One region of the Thauera sp. AutoDN2 genome, then DNA from elsewhere that is predicted to be linked to it. Evidence: predicted binding sites of a transcription regulator. Region 1 holds the regulator's gene; each other region holds the start of a gene.
The links. The regulator sigma-54, encoded in region 1, starts transcription at its own class of promoters, with help from an activator protein. The targets are predictions, from matches to a motif close to TGGCACGCTTNCTGCTNA.

Region 1 (5,832 bases):
GTTGAGATGGTGAGCGACCTTCTCGTTGGAGTGGCGTTGCGCCCAGGCCAGTTCGGCGCTGCCGAGCACCTGCAGTCGGGTGGGGTGGATCAGATTGAGGTGGCCGACCAGATCAGCCGGCCAGATGCGCTCTTCGCCCACGCTGAGGCGGGCCTCGAGCGGCCCGCTGACGTGGATCAGGCTGAGACTGTCGCGATGGGTCTCATACAGCCGCGTCAGGCTGGTCTGCCGCATGGGCGCCCCAGTTCATGAACATCTGGTGGATGTGTGCCGCATCCGGCGCATTCAGCAGCGCTTCGCGGAATGCGCGATCGCTGAACATCTGCGCAAGTTCGGAGAGCAACTGCAGGTGTGTCTCGTTGGCCTGTTCGGGCACGAGCAGTACGAACAGCATGCTGACCGGGCGGCCGTCCGGCGCATCGAACTGGACTGGTGTGGCCAGGCGCAGGAAGGCGCCCGCTGCATCCTTGAGGCCCTTGATGCGGCCGTGCGGGATCGCGATGCCTTGCCCGAGGCCGGTGGAGCCCAGGCGTTCGCGGGTGAACAGGCTGTCGAAAACGGTGCTGCGACCGATGCCCTGGTTGTTCTCGAAAAGCAGGCCGGCCTGCTCGAAGACGCGCTTCTTGCTGCTGGCGTCGAGGTCGACCACCACATTGGAAAGTGGCAGGAGTTGGGATATCAGGCTCATTCGCAGGTGTGCAAACACGACGCCCCGGTCTTCCAGGTCGCCGGGGCGACTGTCGTTCCGGGGCGGGCGCCGCAGGCGTCGTCAAAACGCGCGCATTATAACCACAACCGCGCCCCGGTCATGGGGCTGTAACGAAAGGCTCAGTCCTCGGGGGTCTGGTGCTTCAGCGACTCGTGGTTGTGCTCGGCCATCTTCTGCTTGTATTTCTGCACCTGGCGGTCGAGCTTGTCGGTCATCGAGTCGATGGCGGCGTACAGGTCGGCATCGTCGCTTTCAACGAAGATGTCCTTGCCGCGCACGTGCAGGGTCACTTCGGCCTTCTGCTTGAGCTTCTCGACGGAGAGGATTACCGCAACGCTGGTGACGTTGTCGAAGTGGCGGATGACGCGATCGAGCTTGGAGGTGACGTAGTCGCGGATGGCCGGGGTAACTTCGACATGATGCCCGGTGATGTTGAGATTCATGGTGACTCCTGTGGTTGTCAGATGGATTTGCGCATGCTGACCGGCGGGATATTGAGGGATTCGCGATACTTGGCGATGGTGCGCCGTGCGACCACGATACCCTGCTGGCCTAGAATCTCGGCAATCTTGGCGTCGGACAGCGGCTTCTTGCTGTCTTCGGCTTCCACCAACTGGCGAATCAGCGCGCGAATCGCCGTGGAAGAGGCCGCCCCACCGGTGTCGGTGGCGACATGACTGCCGAAGAAATACTTGAGCTCGAACACGCCGCGCGGTGTCGCCATGTACTTTTGCGTGGTCACGCGCGAAATGGTCGACTCGTGCAGTTCAAGCTGGTCGGCGATCTCCCGCAGCGTGAGCGGGCGCATGGCCACAGGGCCATGATCGAAGAACTGCCGCTGCTGGTCAACGATGGCCTGGGAAACGCGGAGGATGGTGTCGAAGCGTTGCTGCACGTTGCGGATCAGCCAGCGTGCCTCCTGCAACTGGCCGCCCAGTCCGCCGCCCTGGCCGCGGTTCTGCTGCAGCAGGCTGGCGTACAGGCGGTTGATGCGCAGGCGCGGCATGGCGTCCTGGTTGAGACTGACCGACCAGCGCCCGCGCACCTTGCGTACGACCACGTCGGGCAGCACATAGCGTGTCTCGCTGGTGGAATAGCGCGAGCCGGGGTGCGGGTCGAGGCTGCAGATCAGTGCGTGCGCCGCGCGCAGCGATTCGTCGTCCGAGCCAGTGAGCTTCTTCAGTTTGGCGAAGTTGCGTTCGGCGAGCAGTTCCAGGTGCTTGGTGGCGACCTCGAGGGCGAGTGCTCGCGTCGCGCAGTCGGGCAGTGTGCGCAACTGCAGCGCGAGACATTCCTGCGGCGAGCGCGCGCCGATGCCCGCTGGTTCGAGGTTCTGCACATGGTGCAGGGCAATGCTCAGGTCTTCGAGTTCGATGCCCGATTCGGGCGGCAGCAGTTCGAGTAGTTCCTCAAGCGGCTGGTGCAGATAGCCGTCATCGTCCAGCGCCTCGACGATGAATCGCACCAGCGCGCGGTCGTGATCCGACAGCGGCGACAGGGCGATCTGCTGATCGAGGTGGTCGCGCAGCGAGATGCCGGCGGCCTGAAACTCTTGATAATCGACGTCCTCATCGTCCTCGCTGCGGCTGGAGGCCCCGGTGCCCACGCTGGACCAGTCGATGCCTTCATCCTCGCTGCTGCCCTCTCCGCCTTCATGCTGCAGGGCCTCGCTGCCGGACTCGGCGGGGCCTTCGCCCTGCGGCGCTTCCTGGTGGGATTGTTCGCTGGGCGTGCTTGCGGCGGCGGGCAGGAACTCGCCTTCGCCCTCCTCGCGCTCGAGCATCGGGTTGTCCAGCAGGAAGCGCTCGATCTCCTGATTCAGCTCGATCGTCGATAGCTGCAGCAGCTTGATCGACTGCTGCAGTTGCGGCGTCAGTGTGAGGTGCTGCGAGAGCTTGAGCTGGAGACTGGGCTTCATGGCGTGAGGAGGGGCGCGCAGTCAGAGCCGGAAGTGCTCGCCAAGGTAGACCTGGCGCACCTGCTCGTTCTCGATGATCTCGGTCGGTGCGCCACTGGCGAGCACACGGCCTTCGCTGATGATGTAGGCGCGATCGCAGATACCGAGCGTCTCGCGTACGTTGTGGTCGGTGATCAGCACGCCGATGCCGCGCTCCTTCAGGAAGCGGATGATCTTCTGGATGTCGATGACCGCGATCGGGTCCACGCCGGCGAAGGGTTCGTCGAGCAGGATCAGGCGCGGATCGGTGGCCAGCGCACGGGCGATCTCGCAGCGGCGGCGCTCGCCGCCCGACAGCGAGATCGCGGTGCTGTCGCGCAGGTGGTGGATGCCGAGTTCGATCAGCAGCTCTTCGAGCCGCTCGCTGACATTGCGCTTGTCCAGCCCCTGCAACTCGAGCACCGCCTGGATGTTCTCGGCCACGGTGAGTTTGCGGAAGACGCTCATCTCCTGCGGCAGGTAGGAAAGGCCCAGGCGTGCGCGGGCGTGGATCGGCAGATGGGTCAGATCCTTCCCGTCCAGGGTGATCTGCCCGCCGTCTGCGCGCACGAGGCCGACGATCATGTAGAAGCAGGTGGTCTTGCCTGCGCCGTTGGGTCCGAGCAGGCCGACCACCTCGCCCGAGCCGACCTCGAAGCCAACGTCGTGCACCACGGTGCGCGCCTTGTAGCGCTTTTGCAGTCCTGCGACCTTAAGCAGACTCATCGTGGGGCTCTTTCAGCAGCTTGCGGATCAGTTCGGGTGCAAAACCCCGGGTTTGCAGGAAGCGCGCCTGGCGGGCCCATTCACGGGTCTCGGTGGGCGGCGTGGAAAATCGGCCGCGCAGCACGCTGCGAGCACGGTCGAGCTCCGATTCTACGCACTCCGTCGCGAGCGCAGCGTCGATCAGATCACGGTCGATTCCGCGCAGAGTGAGCTCCCTGCGCAGCCGTGTCTCGCCGAAGCGGGCCGACTTGCTGCGCACGAAGGCTTCGGCATAGCGGCTGTCGGACTGCAGGCCGAGTTCGCCCATGCGCGCGATCACGGCCTGGATCTCGTCGTGCTCGCCATGCGAGGCGAGCTTGCGCGCCAACTCGGCACGCGAGTGGTCGCGGCGGGCGAGGTGGCGAAGCGCGCGCTCGCGCAGGCTCGGCTCGCCCATGTGCGCGGCTCCGCTCAGGCCTCGGCAGGGGCGGAAGCCGGGCTGGCAGGCGCCATCTCGGGCAGGCCGACCGCAGCGCGGACCTTGTTCTCGATCTCGCGTGCGAGCGCGGGATTGTTGCGCAGGAACTCCCGCGAGTTGTCCTTGCCCTGGCCGATCTTGTCGCCGTTGTATGCGTACCAGGCGCCGGACTTGTCGACGATCTTGCGCTCCACGCCGAGGTCGATGATCTCGCCCTCGCGTGAGATGCCCTCGCCGTAGAGGATGTCGAAGTGCGCTTCCTTGAATGGTGGCGAGACCTTGTTCTTGACCACCTTGACGCGTGTCTCGGACCCGACCACTTCGTCGCCCTTCTTGATCGTGCCGGTGCGGCGGATGTCCATGCGCACCGAGGCATAGAACTTGAGCGCGTTGCCGCCGGTGGTCGTCTCCGGGCTGCCGAACATCACACCGATCTTCATGCGGATCTGGTTGATGAAGATGACCAGGGTATTGGTGCGCTTGATGTTTGCGGTGAGTTTGCGCAGCGCTTGCGACATCAGGCGGGCCTGCAGGCCGGGGAGTTGGTCGCCCATCTCTCCTTCGATCTCGGCCTTGGGCGTGAGCGCGGCGACCGAGTCGACCACCACGATGTCCACGCCGCCCGAGCGCACCAGCATGTCGGCGATCTCCAGCGCCTGCTCGCCGGTGTCGGGCTGCGAGATCAGCAGATCTTCGATGTTGACGCCGAGCTTCTCGGCGTAGCCGACGTCGAGCGCGTGCTCGGCGTCGATGAAGGCTGCAGTGCCCCCGAGCTTCTGCATCTCGGCGATGACCTGCAGCGTGAGCGTGGTTTTGCCGGAAGATTCGGGGCCGTAGATTTCGACCACCCGACCGCGCGGCAGGCCGCCGAGGCCGAGTGCGATGTCGAGCCCGAGGGACCCGGTGGAGACGGTCTGGATATCGCGCTCGACGTTGCCGTCGCCCATGCGCATGATCGAGCCCTTGCCGAACTGCTTCTCGATCTGCGAGAGCGCTGCGGCGAGAGCCTTGGCCTTGTTGTCGTCCATTGGAGTGCGTCCTGTCTGGTTGAGCGAATTATGGCACAAAGATTGCAGGCCTGCGGTCTGCCGTGCCGCCGCCATCAGTGTAAGGCCTGTATGGGAGTACAGTAAATACGTGAAGCCCTGGACGGCTGCAAGCAGTTGGAGGCAGGCCGTGATTCAATCGGCGGGCGAGGCGAGCTCAACGATACCCTGCAGGGCGCGCAGAACGGTTTGCCGACGCACGGCGTAGCGGTCGCCCGCGAAACGCAGGGTGAGCGCGCGCGCCGGCACGTCGCGCGTGGCCCACGCCAGGCACACCAGGCCGACGGGCTTGTCGTGGGTGCCGCCGCTCGGTCCGGCGATGCCGGAGACCGCCACCGCGATGTCTGCCAGGCTGCGTTCGAGTGCGCCGGCCACCATCTCGAGCGCCGTGGCCTCGCTTACGGCGCCGTGTGCGGTGAGGGTGGCGGGGGACACGCCCAGCATGTCGATCTTGGCAGCGTTGGAATAGGTCACGAAGCCGCGGTCGAACCAGGCGGAGCTGCCGCTGATGGCCGTGACGGCTTCGGCGATCCAGCCCCCAGTGCAGGACTCGGCCGTGGCCATGCACCACCCGCGCCCCGCAAGTGCCGCACCGGCTGCACGCGCCAGCGTATCGAGCTCGCTGTCGTTCATGGGCTCAGGCGCCGAAGAGGGCGACCAGCGCGGCCACCGCGAGCAGTGTGTACCCTGCGGCGAAGAGGTCGTCGAGCATGACCCCGAAGCCGCCTTTGAAGCTGTGGTCCGCCCAGCGCACCGGCGGCGGCTTGAGAATGTCGAAGGCGCGGAACAGTCCGACGGCCACCGCCTGCCATGCGAGGGTGCCGGGGACGAACATCAGCACCAGCCAGGTGGCCACCATCTCATCCCACACGATGCCGCCATGGTCCGGTACGCCCAGGGCCTTGCCGGTGCGTTCGGCTGCGAGCACGCCTGCGACGAAGAAGCTCGCGAGCAGCGC
Region 2 (5,832 bases), on a different contig from region 1:
CGTCGCGCGCGGGCACGTCCTCGAGGGGGGTGCGGCCTCGGCCGCGCGCATGCAGGAGATCGTCCAGCGCTGGGCGCCGCTGCAGGCGCAGGTGATCGAAAGGGTGCGCGCCGAGGACCTGCAGGCTGCACGCGAGGTGCTGGTGCGCAGCGAGACGCCGGCCTGGCGCGAGATCCGCGGTGAGCTGATGAAGCAGATCGCGCATCTCGAAAAGCTGACCGCCGGAATGCGATCGGATTCGGCACAGGCACTGGAGCGCAGTCGGCTCGTCGTTCTCGGGCTGGGCGCTTTTGCGCTGCTGGTGTGCGTGGTGGCTTCGGTGCTGGTGACGCGCAATGTGCTGTCCCGCCTGGGCGGCGAGCCCGCCTACGCGGCGGAGGTGGCGCAGCGTATCGCGGACGGGGATCTTCAGCAGCGTGTCGAGATCCGCGGTGGCGACGGGCGCAGCCTGCTGGCCGCGATGCAGGACATGCAGGGCGGACTGCAAACCATCATTCGGGGGATTCGCGCGGACGCCGGGCGGCTCGTCGCCGCGGCGGACGCGCTGCGCAACAACGAGGAGAAGGTGGCAACCGCTTCCCTGGCGCAGACCGACGCGGCGCAGGCGATCGCGGCTTCGATCGAGGAGCTGAGCACCAGCATCTCGGTCGTCGCTGAACATGCGAACGACGCTGACCGCCTCAGCGGCAACTCCGAAGCTCAGATGCACGACAGCGTGAAGGTGATCAACCAGGCGGTCGAAACCATCGGCCTGGTGGAGCAACGCATGACCGCGTCAGCCGCGGTGGTGGCGGACCTCGGCATCAGTGCGGAGAGCATCTCCAACATCGCGCAGGTCATTCAGGACATTGCTGACCAGACCAATCTGCTGGCGCTCAATGCCGCGATCGAGGCTGCGCGCGCGGGTGAGCAGGGACGTGGTTTTGCCGTCGTGGCGGACGAGGTGCGCAAGCTCGCCGAGCGTACCCGCCAGTCGACACACGAGATCAATGCCATGATCGAGCGCGTTCAGGCCAATGCCCGTCAAGCCGTGGGGACGATGGAGGAGGGGCGCCAACTGGCAGAGCGCGGCGCCGAGAACGCCGAGCGCGCGCGCGCCGCTGTGGCTGCTTTGGAGGGCGGCGCGGTCGAGGTGCGGGAGGTGGTCGGGTCGATCAACGCCGCCCTTGGCGAACAGCGTCAGGCCAGCTCCGATATTGCTCAGCGCGTCGAGAGCATCGCCCGCATGAGCGAAGAAAGCCACGGCGCCACGCGCGACTCGTTGCAGCGCGCCGGAGAGCTGAGCCAGCTCGCGGACGCGCTCGAGCAGGCAGTGCGCCGCTTCCGCGTATCGGCCTGAGGGCAGGCGCTGCGTTCAGCGGCGCGGGTTGCTGTCGGATTGGCGGAGCATGCTGACGATCAGTGTGATCACCGTGATCGGCAGCACATAGCCGAGCATCACGCCCGAGAAGGCCGGCAGGCTTTCGTGCTGTTGCGCCTGCAGCACGAGCCAGGCGGTGTAGATAGCGTAGTAGGCCAGGAACACGCCGCCTTCCCAGCGTGCGATCTCGCGCCCGCTGATCATGATCGGCAGGCAGGCGAAGGCCACCGCCAGCATCACCCACAGGTCGAAATTGCGCGCCGCCTCCGACACCGGCAGGCCGGCACCCGACACGATGCCGGTGAGGCCGAGCACGGCGAGGATGTTGAACACGTTGCTGCCCACCACGTTTCCTACCGCGATGTCGCGCTGGCCGCGCATCGCGGCGACGATCGAGGTGGCGACTTCGGGCATCGAGGTGCCGACCGCGACCACGGTGAGGCCGATCACCAGGTCGCTGACGCCGAAGGCGCGTGCGAAGGCGACCGCCGAATCCACCAGCCAGTTGGCACCGACCACCAGCATCACCAGACCGACCACGATGAGCCCGATCTGCACGCTCCAGTGGCGGTCCCAGTTCGAGGTGGGGATCTCGGTTTCGAACTCATCCTGAACACTCTTCGAGGCACGCCGCGATTGAACGACCAGGAACACCGTGTACGCGATCACGAGAGCGAACAGCGTGATCGACTCGATCAGACCGATCCGACCGTCGAGCGCAACCACCACCAGTAGCGCCGAGGCGCCGATCATGATCGGGATCTCCTGGCGGATGATCTGCTCATCGACCAGTAGCGGCGTGATCAGGGCCGAGATGCCGAGGATCAGCAGGATGTTCGCGATGTTGCTGCCGACCACGTTGCCGATCGCCAGATCCGGGCTGCCCGAGAGCGCGGAGCCCACTGAAACCGCCATCTCTGGCGCACTGGTGCCGAAAGCGACCACAGTCAGGCCTACCACCAGGGGCGACACGCCGAAGGACACCGCCAGGCGTGAAGCGCCGCGCACGAGGACGTCGGCGCCGATGACGAGGACGACGAGGCCGAGGACGAACATCAGGGTTTGCTGGAGCATGAGGAAGAGTCTTGCGTTCTGGTTCGGGGCGGGACAGTGCAGACTGTTGCGCAGGCCAGAGGTTCGCACGCGAGTACGATCCTGCGCGGTCCTGCGCGGACGATCAAAAGAAGACGCCCCTCACCGTTGCCGGAGAGGGGCGTGCGGTACGGGGCAGTATTTTACAGCCCGGCGTCGGCGCGCAGGGCGGCCGCCTTGTCGGTCTGTTCCCAGGTGAAGCCCGGCTCATCGCGGCCGAAGTGGCCGTAGGCCGCGGTGCGGGAATAGACGGGGCGCAGCAGGTCCAGGGCCTGGATGATCGCCTTCGGACGCAGATCGAAGTGGTGGCCGATCAGTTCGACGATCTTCTCATCGGCCACTTTCCCAGTGCCGAAGGTGTTGACCATCAGCGACACCGGACGCGCGACACCGATTGCGTAGGCCACCTGCACCTCGCATTTGTCGGCGAGGCCCGCGGCGACGATGTTCTTGGCCACGTAACGGCCGGCGTAGGCGGCCGAGCGGTCGACCTTGGACGGATCCTTGCCCGAGAAGGCGCCGCCGCCGTGGTGGGCCGCACCGCCGTAGGTGTCGACGATGATCTTGCGCCCGGTCAGGCCGCAGTCGCCGTGCGGGCCGCCGACCACGAAGCGGCCAGTGGGGTTGACGAGGTAGCGGACGTCGCCCTTCATCAGCTCGGGCGGCAGTACCGGCTTGATGATCAGCTCGATCACCGCCTCGCGGATCTGCTCCTGGGTGACGTCGGGGTCGTGCTGGGTGGACACCACGACGGTGTCGATCGCCACCGGCTTGCCGTCGACGTACTTGACCGTGATCTGGCTCTTGGCGTCGGGGCGCAGCCAGGGCAGGCGGCCGTCCTTGCGCACCTCGGCCTGGCGCTGCATGACGCGGTGGGCGTAGTAGATCGGCAGCGGCATCAGGCTGTCGGTCTCGTTGGTCGCGTAGCCGAACATCAGGCCCTGGTCGCCGGCGCCCTGGTCGAGCGGGTCGTCGTTGGCAGCATTGACCCCCTGAGCGATGTCGGGCGACTGGCGGTTGATCGCGGCCAGCACCGCGCAGCTCTTGTAGTCGAAGCCGATGTCGGAGTTGTCGTAGCCGATGCGGCGGATCACGTCCTGCGCGATCTCGCGGTAATTGGGGTGAGCGGTGGTGGTGATCTCGCCCGAGATCACGACGAGGCCTGTGGACACCAGCGTCTCGCAGGCGACGCGCGCCTTGGGGTCTTCGGCGAGGATGGCGTCGAGCACGCCGTCGGACACCTGGTCGGCGACCTTGTCGGGATGGCCTTCGGAGACCGACTCGGAGGTGAAGAGAAACTCAGCCATGCTGCTGCTCCTTGAAAAGCAAAAATCCCCGTCATTCTGGCCTTGCGTCTGCGGCCAGCTCCGGGGATTTCGTCGAGCAGCCGACGCTTTAGCAGTATTTGTGAGGCAGCCCCGCTGCCATGCCGCCCTGCAAGTTGTCGAGTTAACTCGGCGGCAAGTCGCGGATTATAGACCGAAGCGGCCGGGTGTGTAAGCATTCGGGGCGCACGGTGATTTGCGTCTCTCCGTGAAAGCGGCTGTGGAGGCGGGCTGGCGTGCGAATGGCTGCGACCGAACAGGCGATGTTCGCAGATACGCCCGCGCCCACAATCTCTCTTGTCGCGGTCACTTGTCGCTGTCGTTTCTCGTTCTCTCGTCGTTGTCGTGCCGCGACGCTTCGGGCACTTTCATGGGATCCCGTTCGTGTTGCTTCAAAGCTTCTTTCGACTGCTCTCGCGCCTGCCCCTGTCCTGGCTGCACCGCCTCGGCGGTTGGGCGGGCTGGCTGACCTACAAGGCCTCACCGTCCTACGCTCGCCGCCTGCGCGAGAACCTGTTCAACGCGCTCGGTCGCGAGGACGAGGCGGTGCTGCGCGCGGCGATTGTCGAGGCCGGGCGCCAGGCGCTCGAGTTGCCCTTCATCTGGGGGCGGCCTGCATCCGAGGTGGTGGCGAGCGCCGTGCGCACCGAAGGCTGGGCGCTGGTCGAGGCCGCGCGCGCCGAGGGCGCGGGCATCCTCTTCATCACCCCTCACCTGGGCTGCTTCGAGATCACCGCGCAGTGCATTGCGGCGCAGATTCCGATTACCGTGCTTTACCGCCCGCCGCGCAAGGCAGTGCTGCAGCCGCTGATGGAAGCCGGTCGCGCACGCGGGCAGATGCGCACCGCGCCGGCGGACCTGTCGGGCGTGCGCAAGCTGGTGAAGACCCTGCGCAGCCATGAGGCGGTGGGCATGCTGCCCGACCAGGTACCGGGCGCGGGCGAGGGGGTGTGGTCCACCTTCTTCGGCAAGCCGGCATGGACGATGACGCTGGCTGCGCGCCTGGCGGCGGTGAAGGGCGTGCGCGTGATCTACACCTGGGCCGAGCGCCTGCCGCGTGGCGAGGGCTATGTGTTCCGCCTGCAGGCGCCTACCGAGGCGCTGACCGGCGAACTGGAAGCCGATGTCGCGATCATCAATCGCGAGGTCGAGCGCATGATCCTGCAGTGTCCGCAGCAGTACCTGTGGGGCTACAACCGCTACAAGGGGCCGCGCCGTGAGCGCGAGGAGGATGTGCCCGGAGCGGACGCGGAGCGCGCATCGTGAGCAGCCTCGTCATCGCCCTGATCTGGCTCCTGCACTGGCTCCCGCTGGCGGTGCTCGCGCGCGTGGGCTCGGGCTTTGGCTGGCTGCTGTATTGGGTGGTGGTGCCGCGCCGCAAGGTGGCGCTGACCAACCTGCGCCTGTGCTTCCCCGAACTGTCCGAAACCGAGCGGCGACGGCTGGCGCGGCGTCACTTCGCCCTCGCCGGACGCAGCATGCTCGAGCGCGGCCTCGCCTGGTGGGCCGGTCCCGCGCGCCTGCGGGCGACGGTGCGCATCGACGGGCTCGAGCATCTGCACAGGCTGCGCGCCGAGGGGCGACCGGTGCTGCTGCTCGCGCCACACTTCCTCGGTCTCGACATGGCGGGCACCCGGCTCACGCTGGAAGGCGACTTCGTCAGCGTGTATGCGCCGCAGAAGGACAAGGTCTTCGATCGCTGGCTGCATCACGGCCGCAGCCGCTTCAACAATCAGTTGCTGCTTTCGCGCCATGACGGCGTGCGTGCTACGGTCAAGGCGATGAAATCCGGCCGTCCCTTCTACTACCTGCCCGACCTCGACTACGGCCGCAAGGAGTCGATCTTCGTGCCCTTCTTCGGCGTGCAGGCGGCCACGATCACCGGCCTGCCGCGGCTGGCGCGGCTGGCGGGTGCGGCGGTGGTGCCCTGTGTGGTGCGAATGCTGCCGGGCGGTGGCGGATATTTGCTTGAACTCGGCGCGCCGTGGGCCGACTATCCCACGGACGACGTCGAGGCTGACACCCTGCGCATGAATGCCTGGCTCGAAGGTGTGG
Region 3 (5,832 bases), on a different contig from region 1:
TCAAGGTCGGCTCCGCCCTCGTCACCAACAATGGTGCCGGCCTCGACAAGGACGCGCTCGACGCCTGGGCGCGCCAGATCGCCGCGCTGCGCGCCGAAGGCCGCGAAGTGGCGCTGGTGTCCTCGGGCGCGATCGCCGCCGGCATGCAGCGTCTGGGCTGGGCCAAGCGTCCGCATGAGATGAACAAGCTGCAGGCTGCCGCCGCCGTCGGCCAGATGGGCCTGGTCGAAGCCTACGAGAAGGCCTTCACCTGCCACAGCCTGCAGACCGCGCAGATTCTCCTCACCCACGAGGACCTCGCCGACCGCACCCGCTACCTCAACGCCCGCAGCACCCTCACCACCCTGCTGCAGCTCGGCGTGGTGCCGATCATCAACGAGAACGACACCGTAGTCACCGACGAGATCAAGTTCGGTGACAACGACACCCTCGGCGCCCTGGTCGCCAACCTGATCGAAGCGGATGCATTGATCATCCTCACCGACCAGCAAGGCCTGTACACTGCCGACCCACGCCGCGACCCCGCCGCCACGCTCATCCACGAAGGCCGCGCCGAAGACCGCCAGTACGAGGCCATGGCCGGTGGCGCCGGCACCGGCATCAGCCGCGGCGGCATGATCACCAAGATCCGCGCCGCCCAGCGCGCCGCCCGCAGCGGCGCGCACACCTGCATCGCCAGCGGCCGCGAGAGTGACCCGCTGCTGCGCCTGGCCGCGGGCGAGGCGCTGGGCACCCTGCTCTACGCCAGCAGCACGCCACTGCAGGCGCGCAAGCAGTGGATCGCGGACCACCTGCAGCTGGCAGGTGACCTCGTCATCGATGATGGCGCCGTCGCCGCGCTCAAGGGCGGCAAGAGCCTGCTCCCGGTCGGCGTCATCGAGGTGCGCGGCGACTTCAAGCGCGGCGCGGCGGTCGCCTGCCGGACCCTCACCGGCGAGGAGGTGGCACGCGGACTGGTGAACTACTCGGCTTCGGAATGCCGCCGTATCGCACGCAAGCCCACCGCCGAGATCGAAAAGCTGCTCGGCTACATCGACGAGCCCGAACTGATCCACCGCGACAACATGGTGTGAGCCGCGGCATCTTGCCCCGCTTGCAGTGTCGGATTTTTTGACACTCACCCCATTTCGACACCGAGCATCAGAAACACATCCGTCATCCAGACAACAGACTCATTGCATTCCGAGTATTTTTTTCTAGTGTTTTCATAGCATTACGATTTTCCGCTTTCAAAGAACCAAAAATCGAGGGCGCACAAAAGACCCTGGCACGCGAAATGCTTTGTTCTTCGCAAGGATTGCACAGCATCCGTTCCGCGAAGGAGAAGGAAAATGAAAGCGAGCACAATCACCAAACGCACGATGAAGCCGATGGCCATCGCTCTGGTCGCCGCCTTGGGCACCTTCGCCGGCAGCGCGAGCGCCGCGATGGTGACGCAGTGGTCCTACTCGACCAATGCGGTCTTCGTGGCGGGCTCTGCGACCTGGGATAGCGGTGGCGGCACGACCACCGAACTTGCATCGGAGCTCTCCTGGGGCACGACGGGTGGCAGTTTCACCGGCGGAACGCGCAGCGCGCTGACCATCGGCGACTTCAGCGAGAGCCCGGAAACCCTCACCGGCGGCGGCCCGGCCACCGGCTTGGTCACCACCGACGAAGATGGAACACTTGCGGGCAGCGAAATCGCGAAGGGCATTTCGATCTCGCACTGGAACAACCCACTGAGTTCAGCCCTCGCCACCCTCACCGGTGCAACGATCCTGGACACACTCAGCCTGACGCCGGTTCTGCCGAGCGGCGGCCCGACCGAGCCAGGTCCGGATCTGCAGTTCGTGTTCAAGTTCAGCGAAACACCGAACGCAGGCGGTCTCGGCGGGCTCTGCGCCGACGGCACTTCGGCCGCGGCGTACCCGGGTGGCTGTCCCGACCTCTTCGGTTATCAGAACCTGAGCATCGTGAACCAGTTCTTCAACTACGATGGCTTCACGTATTTCGTCAGCGTGCTGTCACTGAACGCAAACGGATCGGTTGACAGCATCGGCATCGGCAACCTGACGAACGGTGAGTGCTCGGCACTCGGCCTGTCCAATGGCTGCTTCGGCTTCCGCACTGCTGAAGGCGGTCTCACCACCGAGCGCTTCGGTTTCGCGATCAGCGCCCGCCCGCTACCGGTGCCCGAGCCTGGCACGCTTGCACTGCTCGGTATGGGTCTGCTGGGCATTGGCGCCAGCCTGCGTCGTCGCAAGGCCTCCTGAGGCGCAACCGGGTCGTTCAGACCCGGCGCGCGAGCCACAAAACGGGCCCAAAAAAGCCGCTCTCCGGAGCGGCTTTTTCGTTGCGCCTCACTTCATGTGCAGGCGCGGTCGGATGAAGGCCAGCAGTAGCTTCTGCAAGGGATTGCGATTGCCGAGTGGACGCCAGGTGAAGCGCAGCTTCTGCCGGTAGGCATCGAAGTGCATGCCCCAGGGCGCCGGCCGCAGCAGTCCGCGCTTCAACAACACCTTGAGCACCGCCGTCCCCATCACCCCCGCGCACAGTTCGCAGGCCATCCCGGTGGACGGCCCGCGCTGCTCGCCAAAGTTCACTGCTTCCGGCGCCACCAGATAGGTCCGCTGCAGCATCGCCGGCGAGAGCCCCGCCATCAGGCGCGCAAACTGTTCCTGCCGGCTCTGCCCCTCGAGGCAGAAATACTCCTCGAAGCTCATCCCGCCCGGCTTGAAGTACAGCAGCGCCACGCCCATACCCAGCGGCGCCGCCGTCAGCGCCGGAATGCCGCGCTCCGCACAAGCGCGAAAGAGCATGCGCCGCGCATCCATGGCGAAGAAGTCGATCCCGTCCACATAGACATCCACCCCATCGAGAAAGGCGTCCACGTTGTCCTGGGTGACGCCCGCCGGAAAGGTCCGGATGTCCGCCTCGGGGTTGATGTCCGCCGCCATGCGCGCCAGCACCTCCACCTTGGGCTGATCGAGCGTGGACATGAACGCGCCCGCCTGGCGGTTGAAGTTGTGCACCTCGAAACGATCGAAGTCCGAGACATGAAAGGCGCCGATCCCCAGCCGCGCAAGCGTCAGCAGATGCGCGCCCCCAACCCCGCCCAGGCCAGCGATGGCGATACGAGCGCCACCGAGCGCAAACTGCTCAGCAGCCGAGACCCAGCCGATGTTTCGCGAGAAGGCAGAGACGGAACTGAAGCCAGCATTCATTGCAGCACCCGAATGTTGAGTTTCTCGGACGCATTATGCGCATTTGCGCCCGCAGATGCTGAAATCGCTACACGCTGAGAGTGTCGGTTTTTTTTACACGCCCCCGATCCCACACGATCTTCGCAGAACGAGAAGAGCCGAGATGCACCCCAATACACCTTATTGTTCATTGACTTACGAACATATCCCAGGCATGACATGCCTACTGGCACAGAGTGTGCTTTTACCTTCTCACCATCACCTGGACTCGTTGGAGAGGACAAATGAAAAAGTCACTTCTAGGCGCAGCAGTCGCCCTCGCATTCTCCGCATCTGCCTACGCGGGCCCGTTCTATATCGACTCCGGTTTTGACTTCGGCGGGAATGGTTCGACTCGGACCAGCGAGCTTGCCGAATTGGGCTATTCGGGCACCTTGGCCACTTCGATCTACCTTGGCGATCCGAACACCTCCGGTGTAAATGTATCCGTCATCGACACGAACATTGAATCGATCATGAACAGCTACGGGTTCAACACCGTCGCTGGATCGAATGGTTTCGGTTACGCGGCTCCGGGACAGCGCAACGTCGACACGCTGAACCAGGTCACGGGGACCACCCTGGACACCAACGGGTTCCGCGGCGATCCCAGTGACTGGGGGGTTGGTGGCCGTTTTGGTATCGTCTATGACTACTACCTGCTCGGCGCCGGCAACGTTGTCGACGGTGCTCTGTTCGGCGGCGGCTACTTCGACATCTTCTTCACGGAAGATCCGACCGCAACCGCCAGAACCCAGATCGCCCGACTGAACGTTCTCGGGACGCAGCCTGTTGTCGGCAACCAGTTCAAATACACGATCTTTGGCAACGTCAGCTTTGACTGGACTGAAGACGGTGTGGATGACACAACGTCGGCGTTCCAGCGCAATTTCTTTGTTGATGCAGACAGCAACAAGACCTTCTACGAGCTCTGGCTGGACAACATCGCAGCACCGCTGAACCTCGCCGTGCAGTGGGAACTCGATACCAATATCAATGCTGATGGCACCGCCCCGGCGGATAACCTTGGCGGCGTGCAGGCGGTGGATTACGGTGACGGTCAAACCTCCTACATGCGGCAGACCACGCTGGACGGCAGCATCGTCTTCAGCGTACCCGAGCCCATGTCGCTCGCGCTTATTGGTGCCGGCCTACTTGGCATCGGCGTGACACGGCGCTTCAAAGCGGCCTGAACGCTGCAGCATACGGATCCAGAACTGCAGCCTACGGGCTGCAGTTTTTTTGTCTTCGTCAAATAGAGGATGCATACTGCTGACGCGAGCCGATCGACGCCGCATCGCCTTCGGACGGGGCCTTGAGCTTGTGACCCAACAGCACACATTACGTACTGCCTGGCGCAACATCACCCGCCAGATCCACCGCAGCCGCGCCGCCCTTACGGCAATTGCCTTCGGCGTAGTCGCCATGGTGCTGGCAGCGGGGTTCATCGACTGGAACCTGCGCTTCGGACGCGACAACACGATCGAGTCCCAGCTCGGGCATCTGCAGCTGATGAAGCCCGGCTTTCTGGAGAACGGCCGCGCCGACCCCTACGCCTATCTGCTGCCGCCGCAGGGCGAGGCCGAGCATGCTGCACTGCAGGCGGTGAAGGGCTACCGGTTCACTGCGCCGCGCCTGCTGCTCGCGGGGCTGGCGAGTTCGGGTGAAGTCACGCTGTCCTTCATCGGCGAGGGGGTCGATCCGCAGGCGGAAGCAGGCATGCAATCGGGGCTGCGCTTTCCGCAGGGGCGCAACCTGGCGCCGGGCGAACCGAACACTGCAGTCGTGGGGCGTGGATTGGCGCAGAACCTGGGACTGGAGATCGGCGCTTCGCTGGTGCTGATCGCCAACACCGAGAGCGGTGGCATCAGCGCCGTGGAGGCACAGGTGGTGGGCATCTTCGAGTCTATCTCGCAGGCCTACGACGATGCGGCGCTGCGTGTGCCGATCGGGCTGGCGCGGGAGCTGATGCGAACCGAGGGCGAGCACCTCCGGCTGGTGTATCTGGACGATGTCGGCTCCGTACCGGCCGCGCTCGACCAGCTCTCGCGCAGCCTGCCCGCGACCGAGGTGCAGGTCGTGCCCTGGACCGAGCTGGCCGACTTCTACAACAAGACCGCGGCGCTGTTCGCCAAGCAGGTCGGCGTGATCTACGTGATCATTGCCGTGATCATCGTGCTGTCGATCTCGAACACCATGACCATGATGGTCATGGAACGTGTGGGCGAAATCGGCACCCTGATGGCGCTCGGCATCCGGCGCAGCGGCATCCGCACCCAGTTTCTGCTCGAGGGGCTGATTCTGGGGCTGGTCGGCATCTCCATCGGCCTGGTGGTCGGCGTGCTGCTGGCAACACTCGTGAGCGCGGTGGGGATACCCATGCCTCCGGGGCCAGGCATGAGCTGGGGCTACGATGCGGGCATCCTGCTTTCGGCCCGCTCGCTGCTGACCGCAGCCGGCATCGCGCTGGTGACAACACTGGCAGCAAGCCTCTACCCGTCGTGGCGAGCCTCGCGGCTCGAAATCGTGGACGCCCTGCGCGCCCGCCAGTGAGGAGCCACGCCATGCACAATCTTTCCCGGCTGGCACTGCGCAACCTGCTGCGCAA
Region 4 (5,832 bases), on a different contig from region 1:
GCACCCTCCGACATCGACGTGTTCGACGCCCGCCATCTGGTGGAGGACGCCGCGCACGCGGTGGTGGAGGCGCGGCGCAAGGGCGTGCGCTGCTTCTGCCTCAGCCTGGACCGCGCGTCCGAAGCGGATGTGCGCCGCATCTTCGGCCACGGCGGCTACCGCATCGTCGACGACCCGGCGCGACTCGGCGCACTGCTCGCGCGCAGCTACGCGGAGCTGGCGGATACGCGCTGATGCTGCGTTGTCCCCGCTCGATGCGTGCACACGGCGCACCTTTGTGGCCGCTACAGCATGCTTTCCAGGAAGGCCCGCGTGCGCGGATGCTCGGGATGGGCGAAGAACTCCGCCGCCGGGCGCGACTCGATGAGCTCGCCGCCGTCCATGAACACCACCCGGCTCGCCACCTCGCGCGCAAAGCCCATCTCGTGCGTCACCACGAGCATGGTCATGCGCTCGTCGGCCAGTTGCCGCATGGTGCGCAGCACCTCGCCGGTGAGCTCGGGGTCGAGCGCGGAGGTGGGCTCGTCGAAGAGCATGATGTCGGGCTCCATCGCCAGCGCGCGCGCGATCGCCACGCGCTGCTTCTGGCCACCGGACAGGCGCGAGGGGTAGGCCTCGCGCTTGTCGAAGAGGCCGACCTTCTTCAACAATTCCTCGGCCTTGGGCAGGATGGTCTCGCGCTTCATGCCCTTCACCGTGATCGGCGCCTCGATCACGTTCTGCAGCACGGTCAGGTGCGGGAACAGGTTGAAGTGCTGGAACACCATGCCCATGCGCGCACAGATCCGGCGCACCTCGGCGTCGGCGACGTAGCGGGCATGGCCGTGGGCGTCATTGTCGACGAGGGTGTCGCCCTCGATCACGATGCGCCCGGCGTCGATGGTCTCGAGGTGGTTGAGGCAGCGCAGGAAGGTGCTCTTGCCCGAGCCCGAGGGGCCGATCACCGCGACCACTTCGCCCTTCGCGAGCGTCAGCGAAACGCCCTTCAACACCTCGTTGGCGCCGAAGCGCTTGTGGATGCCGTTGGCGAGGATCATCGGTTCGCTCATCGACGCGGCCTCAGTCATAGACGGCATGGCTTTTCTCCAGGCGCTGGAAGAACCAGGTCAGCACCAACGTCATCAGCAGGTAGAAGCCCGCGGCGACGATGAAAGGCGTGATGGTGAAGTCGCGCTGCACGATGCCGCGTGCGGCGCGCAGCAGGTCGTTGAGCGCGAGTACGTAGATCAGCGAGGTGTCCTTGACCAGGGTGATGGTCTCGTTGCTCATTGGCGGCAGGATGCGCTTGACCACCTGCGGCAGCACGATGCGGCGCATGGTCTGGCCGTAGGAAAAGCCGAGAACCTTGGCGCCCTCGTACTGGCCGCGATCGATGGACTGGATGCCGGCGCGGAAGATCTCGGCGAAGTAGGCCGCGTAGTTGAGCGCGAAGGCCACGATCGCCGCCGGGAAGTCGGGCAGGCGGATGCCGATCACCGGCACGAAGGGCAGCGCGTAGTAGATGAACAGCAACTGCAGCATCAGCGGCGTGCCGCGCATCAGCCAGATGTAGCCGTTGACGGCCTGGCTGGCGGCGGTGAAGCGCGAGATGCGCACCAGCGCCAGCGCGAGCCCGAGCGGTACCGCCAGCAGCAGGGTGATCAGGAAGAGCTGCAGCGTGACCAGCGAGCCCTCGGCGAGCGGGCCGAGGATGCTGAGGATGTAGTCCATGGCGGGGCGCCGGGCGAGCGGCGGGCAGGTGGGGAGCGCGAAGGCGCCGGCGCGGTGCGGGAGCAGTGTCCGGCGGTCGAGCCCGCGTGCGGAGGGGGGGAAGGGATCGCGGCTTGCGCCGCTCCTACAGCAGCAATGAATTCCTGCAGGAGCGGCGCAAGCCGCCAAACCCGGCCCGCTTTACTTGATGATGTCCTTGCCGAACCACTCGGTGGAGATGCGCGCCGCGCTGCCGTCGGCCTTCATCTCGTCCATCGCCTTCTGCAGCTTCGCCAGCAGCTCGGTGTCGTCCTTGCGCGTGCCGACGCCGTATTCCTCGGTGCCGAAGTGGTCGTCGAGCACCTCGTAGTCGCCGGGCTTCTTGGCGGTGTAGTAGCGGCCCACGACCTCGTCCAGCACCACGGCGTCCAGGCGGCCGGTGGTCAGGTCCATCAGCGCGGTGACGTTGTCGCCGAACTTCTTCAGCTCCTTGAAGGAAGCCGCGATCGGGTCCTTCTGCACCGCGTCGATCGCGCTGCTGCCGTCCTGGATGCCGATGACCTTGCCGGCGAGGTCGGCCTTGGTCTTCACCGCCGAATTGGCCGGCACCACGATGATCTGGTGGTTCTCCATGTAGGCGGTGGTGAAGCCGATGTTCTTCCGGCGCTCTTCGGTGATGGTGAGGCCGTTCCACAGCGCGTCGACGCGCTTGCCGTTCAGCTCCGCCTCCTTGGCGCTCCAGTCGATCGGCTTGAACTCGACTTCGATACCGAGGCGCTTGGCGGCTTCCTTGGCGAGGTCGATGTCGAAGCCGACGAGTTCGTTCTTCTCGTTGCGGAAGCCCATCGGCGGGAAGTTGTCGTCGAGGCCGATGACGATCTTCGTCGGGGCGGCCGGCGCGGGGGCGGCGGACTGCGCGGCGGGGGCGCTGTCGTTGTTGCCGCAACCGGTCAGCAGGGCGCCGGCGGTGAGGGAGAGCATCAGCAGGGAAGAGAATTTGTTCATGATCCGACTCGGAAAGGACTGGGAAAGAGCGCCTGCACCCGCATGGGCGTGCGCCCGTGAACCGACCGTACGCTGCGGCGCGGCACGCAAAGGCGCGATTCTCCCCGTGAAGCCGTGATCGGGCAACCACTGCGCCACGGCTGCGTGCAGACATAAAAGAAACCCGCCACCCGTGGAAGCGGGTGGCGGGTGAGCGCAAGACCGGTTGGCCGAGGGGGTGAGAGAGAGGCCCTGCTCCCGGTTTTGGGCGCCCGAAGGCGGTCTCAGGCGCCAAACAGCAGGGCGCCGGTGCCGGCGATGGCGCCGCCGCTGATGCGCAGCACCGTGCGGCCGAGCGCGCTGTCCGGAACGAGTCGGGCGAGCGCAAAGCCGATCAGGTGAAGGGCGGCGGTGGCGAGGGCGAAGCCAAGGGTGTACGCGAGCACCGAGCCATCGCCCATTTCGGCGTGGTGTGCATGGCCGTGGAAAAGCGCGAAGCCGGCGACCAGCGGAAGCGCGGCGGGGAGCGGCAGGCGGGCCAGGAAGGCGATCAGCAGGCCGAGGACCAGCACCGAGGCGGCGATGCCGGCTTCCACTGCAGGCAATTCGATGGCGAGGGCCGAGAGGGTTGCGCCGGCGAGCATCGCCAGCACGAAGCTGGCAGGGAGCATCCAGCGTGCGCGCTTCTGCTGGAGGGCGGCGAACAGGCCGACGGCCAGCATTGCGAGCAGGTGGTCCAGACCGCCGATCGGGTGGGAGAGGCCGCTTGCGAGGCTGGCAGCGTCGTGGCCAGGGTGGGCGAATACCGGTGCGGTAGCCGAGAGGAGGGCCAGGAGGGTCAGCGGCCGGACGAAGTTGCGACAGGTGGCGTGCATGAGTGTGATTCCTTTGCGGCGTGCGGTCGAAGAACAAGGCTGAGTCAGCGAGGACGCATGATTGCTATCAAGATGCGTGCCAGGTCTGCGTCGGACCTGGAATCCGCAGGCTGCAGTGCCTGCAGTGTTCAAGAGATGGTCGAATGCTTTCCGGTTACTGGGCGTCACCGGCAGCCGATTGACCAGGTGTGCCCTTGTCCTGCGTTCCAGCCAGGGGCAGTGTCAGCACCAGGACTGCGCCGCCCTGCGGGGCGTTTTCGGCCAGCAGTTGCCCGCCATGGCGCTCGACGATGCCATAGCTGATCGACAGCCCGAGCCCGGTGCCCTTGCCTACCGGCTTGGTGGTGAAGAAGGGGTCGAAGATGCGGCCGATCACCGCCTCGGGGATACCCGGCCCGTTGTCGTGAAAGCGCAGTTCCACCTGGCCCTCGCGGAGCGTGGCGCCGATGCGAAGGGTGGGCGGGCCGTCGCCCTGGGTGGCGGCGTCCCAGGCGTTCTCGATCAGGTTGGTGACGACCTGCTGGATGCGCCCGGACGATCCGCGCAGCGGTATGGACCGCGGTAACGCGAGTTCGACGCGGAAGCTCTCGCGTGCGGCCTTGCACACCCAGCGCACTGCGCGCTCGATGACCGCGACCAGATCGAAGTCTTCGGCCTCGTCGCGGTCCATCACGGAGAAGCGTTTCAGACCGTCGACGATCGCCCGCGTGCGCTCGGCGCCTTCGAGGGTGCCCTCGATCAGCGAGGGCAGGTCGGCGAGGATGCGGTCGATGCGCAGCGTACGTCGCGCCTCTCCGATCTCCTTGGCACCGGCGCCGCCGTGAATGTGGCCGATATACTCGGAGAGGCGCTCGGCGTAGCGGCGTAGCGCATGCACGTTGCCGAGGACGAAGCTGATCGGGTTGTTGAGTTCGTGCGCGACGCCTGCAACCAGGCGTCCGAGCGAGGCCATCTTCTCGGCATGGAGCAACTGCTGCTGGGTGCGCTTGAGATCTTCATGCGCCTGATGCAGCGCCTCGTAGGCACGACGCAGCTCCCCAACCGGCCGCCCGGTGATGACCATGCCGAGCGACTTGCCGACGGCGCTGAAGCGCGGCGTACAGTTCAGCGACACCGGCACGGCGCTGCCGTCACGCGCGCGCAGCGGCAGCTCGCAGTCATGCACTTCCCTGGGACCTTGTTCGAGCAGGCGTCGGCGCGCCTCGGCGGCGGCTTGCGGATCCGCGAACAGTTCCATCATCGGCGTGCCGCGCAGGTCGTCGATGCTGCGCCCGCAGAAGGCCTCGAGCGAGCGGTTCGCGTCCTGGATCACGCCGTTGCGGTCGCACACCAGCATGATGTCGGACATTGAGGTGAGCACCGAGAAGATGAACTGCTGTGACTCTTCGAGCTTGGCGTTCTTCTGCTCGAGCGCGACCTCGTACTGCAGCAGGTCGGAGTACACCTCGTCCATCTTGTCGATGACCTCCAGCCACACGTCCTCGCTCACGCCGACGAGTTCGCCGGGGTGGGCGGTGTGCTGCAGCGGCGGGGTCGGGCTGTCGTCCTGGGACATGATCGGGTCTCCGGTCGGGCAGACGGGCGGTTCGGTCAATGCACCGTGCACGACATGCACGGATCGAAGGAGCGCACGATGTGCTGGACGGCGAGCGGCACGCGCTCGTCCTCGCCGACCGGCGTGCCGGCGAGCGCCTGTTCCAGCGCGCCGGGCTGGCCGGCGCCGTCGCGCGGCGAGAAATTCCAGGTGGTGGGGGCGATGATCTGGTAGTTCGCTATCACGCCCTTGTTCACCACCAGCCAGTGGCCGAGCGAGCCGCGCGCGGCCTCGACCAGCCCCGCGCCGCGCGTCTGCTCGGGCATCTCGCCTTGTATGCAGAAAGGTTCGCCGGGCACGATGGCCTGGACCCAGTGCTCCATCGCGGGCAGTACGCGGGCGAGCTCCAGCGTACGCGCGGTGACGCGGCTGAGCACGTTGCCGCCGCCCCGGGCGACCAGGTCGCGGACCAGCGGGTGGCCGTCGATCAACTGGCGTGCGAGCGCGCCGCATTCGAGTGTCTGGCCGTCGAGCCGCGGCGCCTTGCACCAGGAGTAGGCACCCTCCTTGTCGGCGACCGGTTCGGTGCGCGCAGAGAAGGGGTGTGCGCCTGTGGGGTGCGCGCCTGGGGAGTGCCTGCCCGGGTCGTCCCGCAGCCAGGCGTGGCGCCCGTCCTCGGTGATCGCCTGCGGGTCGAGCGGCGCTGCCATGCCCTCTTGCCAGGTGCCGGACGCGAACAGCGCTTGCCCG

Region 2: a site for sigma-54 is predicted at 3,848-3,865, ahead of metK (methionine adenosyltransferase). Genes of this name have one in related genera too.
Region 3: a site for sigma-54 is predicted at 3,413-3,430, ahead of ACPT9U_RS10035 (PEP-CTERM sorting domain-containing protein). Genes of this name have one in related genera too.
Region 4: a site for sigma-54 is predicted at 3,613-3,630, ahead of ACPT9U_RS14430 (HupE/UreJ family protein). Genes of this name have one in related genera too.

The regions. Positions count from the first base shown of each region.
Region 1 is NZ_JBNCAR010000004.1:173,731-179,562, forward strand. Features, by position in the region: gene hprK (HPr(Ser) kinase/phosphatase) at 1-234, opposite strand, end outside; gene ptsN (PTS IIA-like nitrogen regulatory protein PtsN) at 203-688, opposite strand; gene hpf (ribosome hibernation-promoting factor, HPF/YfiA family) at 829-1,152, opposite strand; gene ACPT9U_RS04395 (RNA polymerase factor sigma-54) at 1,170-2,627, opposite strand; gene lptB (LPS export ABC transporter ATP-binding protein) at 2,649-3,371, opposite strand; gene recX (recombination regulator RecX) at 3,358-3,807, opposite strand; gene recA (recombinase RecA) at 3,822-4,856, opposite strand; gene ACPT9U_RS04415 (CinA family protein) at 5,010-5,507, opposite strand; gene ACPT9U_RS04420 (phosphatidylglycerophosphatase A family protein) at 5,512-5,832, opposite strand, start outside.
Region 2 is NZ_JBNCAR010000018.1:38,987-44,818, reverse strand. Features, by position in the region: gene ACPT9U_RS11100 (methyl-accepting chemotaxis protein) at 1-1,339, shown strand, start outside; gene ACPT9U_RS11095 (calcium/sodium antiporter) at 1,355-2,434, opposite strand; gene metK (methionine adenosyltransferase) at 2,596-3,759, opposite strand; gene ACPT9U_RS11085 (lysophospholipid acyltransferase family protein) at 4,162-5,043, shown strand; gene ACPT9U_RS11080 (lysophospholipid acyltransferase family protein) at 5,040-5,832, shown strand, end outside.
Region 3 is NZ_JBNCAR010000015.1:26,024-31,855, reverse strand. Features, by position in the region: gene proB (glutamate 5-kinase) at 1-1,073, shown strand, start outside; gene ACPT9U_RS10045 (THxN family PEP-CTERM protein) at 1,332-2,255, shown strand; gene ACPT9U_RS10040 (ThiF family adenylyltransferase) at 2,343-3,206, opposite strand; gene ACPT9U_RS10035 (PEP-CTERM sorting domain-containing protein) at 3,470-4,417, shown strand; gene ACPT9U_RS10030 (ABC transporter permease) at 4,548-5,777, shown strand; gene ACPT9U_RS10025 (ABC transporter permease) at 5,789-5,832, shown strand, end outside.
Region 4 is NZ_JBNCAR010000031.1:8,316-14,147, forward strand. Features, by position in the region: gene ACPT9U_RS14410 (nitric oxide reductase activation protein NorD) at 1-234, shown strand, start outside; gene ACPT9U_RS14415 (amino acid ABC transporter ATP-binding protein) at 285-1,037, opposite strand; gene ACPT9U_RS14420 (amino acid ABC transporter permease) at 1,060-1,710, opposite strand; gene ACPT9U_RS14425 (amino acid ABC transporter substrate-binding protein) at 1,891-2,694, opposite strand; gene ACPT9U_RS14430 (HupE/UreJ family protein) at 2,958-3,548, opposite strand; gene ACPT9U_RS14435 (sensor histidine kinase) at 3,703-5,103, opposite strand; gene ACPT9U_RS14440 (nickel-dependent hydrogenase large subunit) at 5,139-5,832, opposite strand, start outside.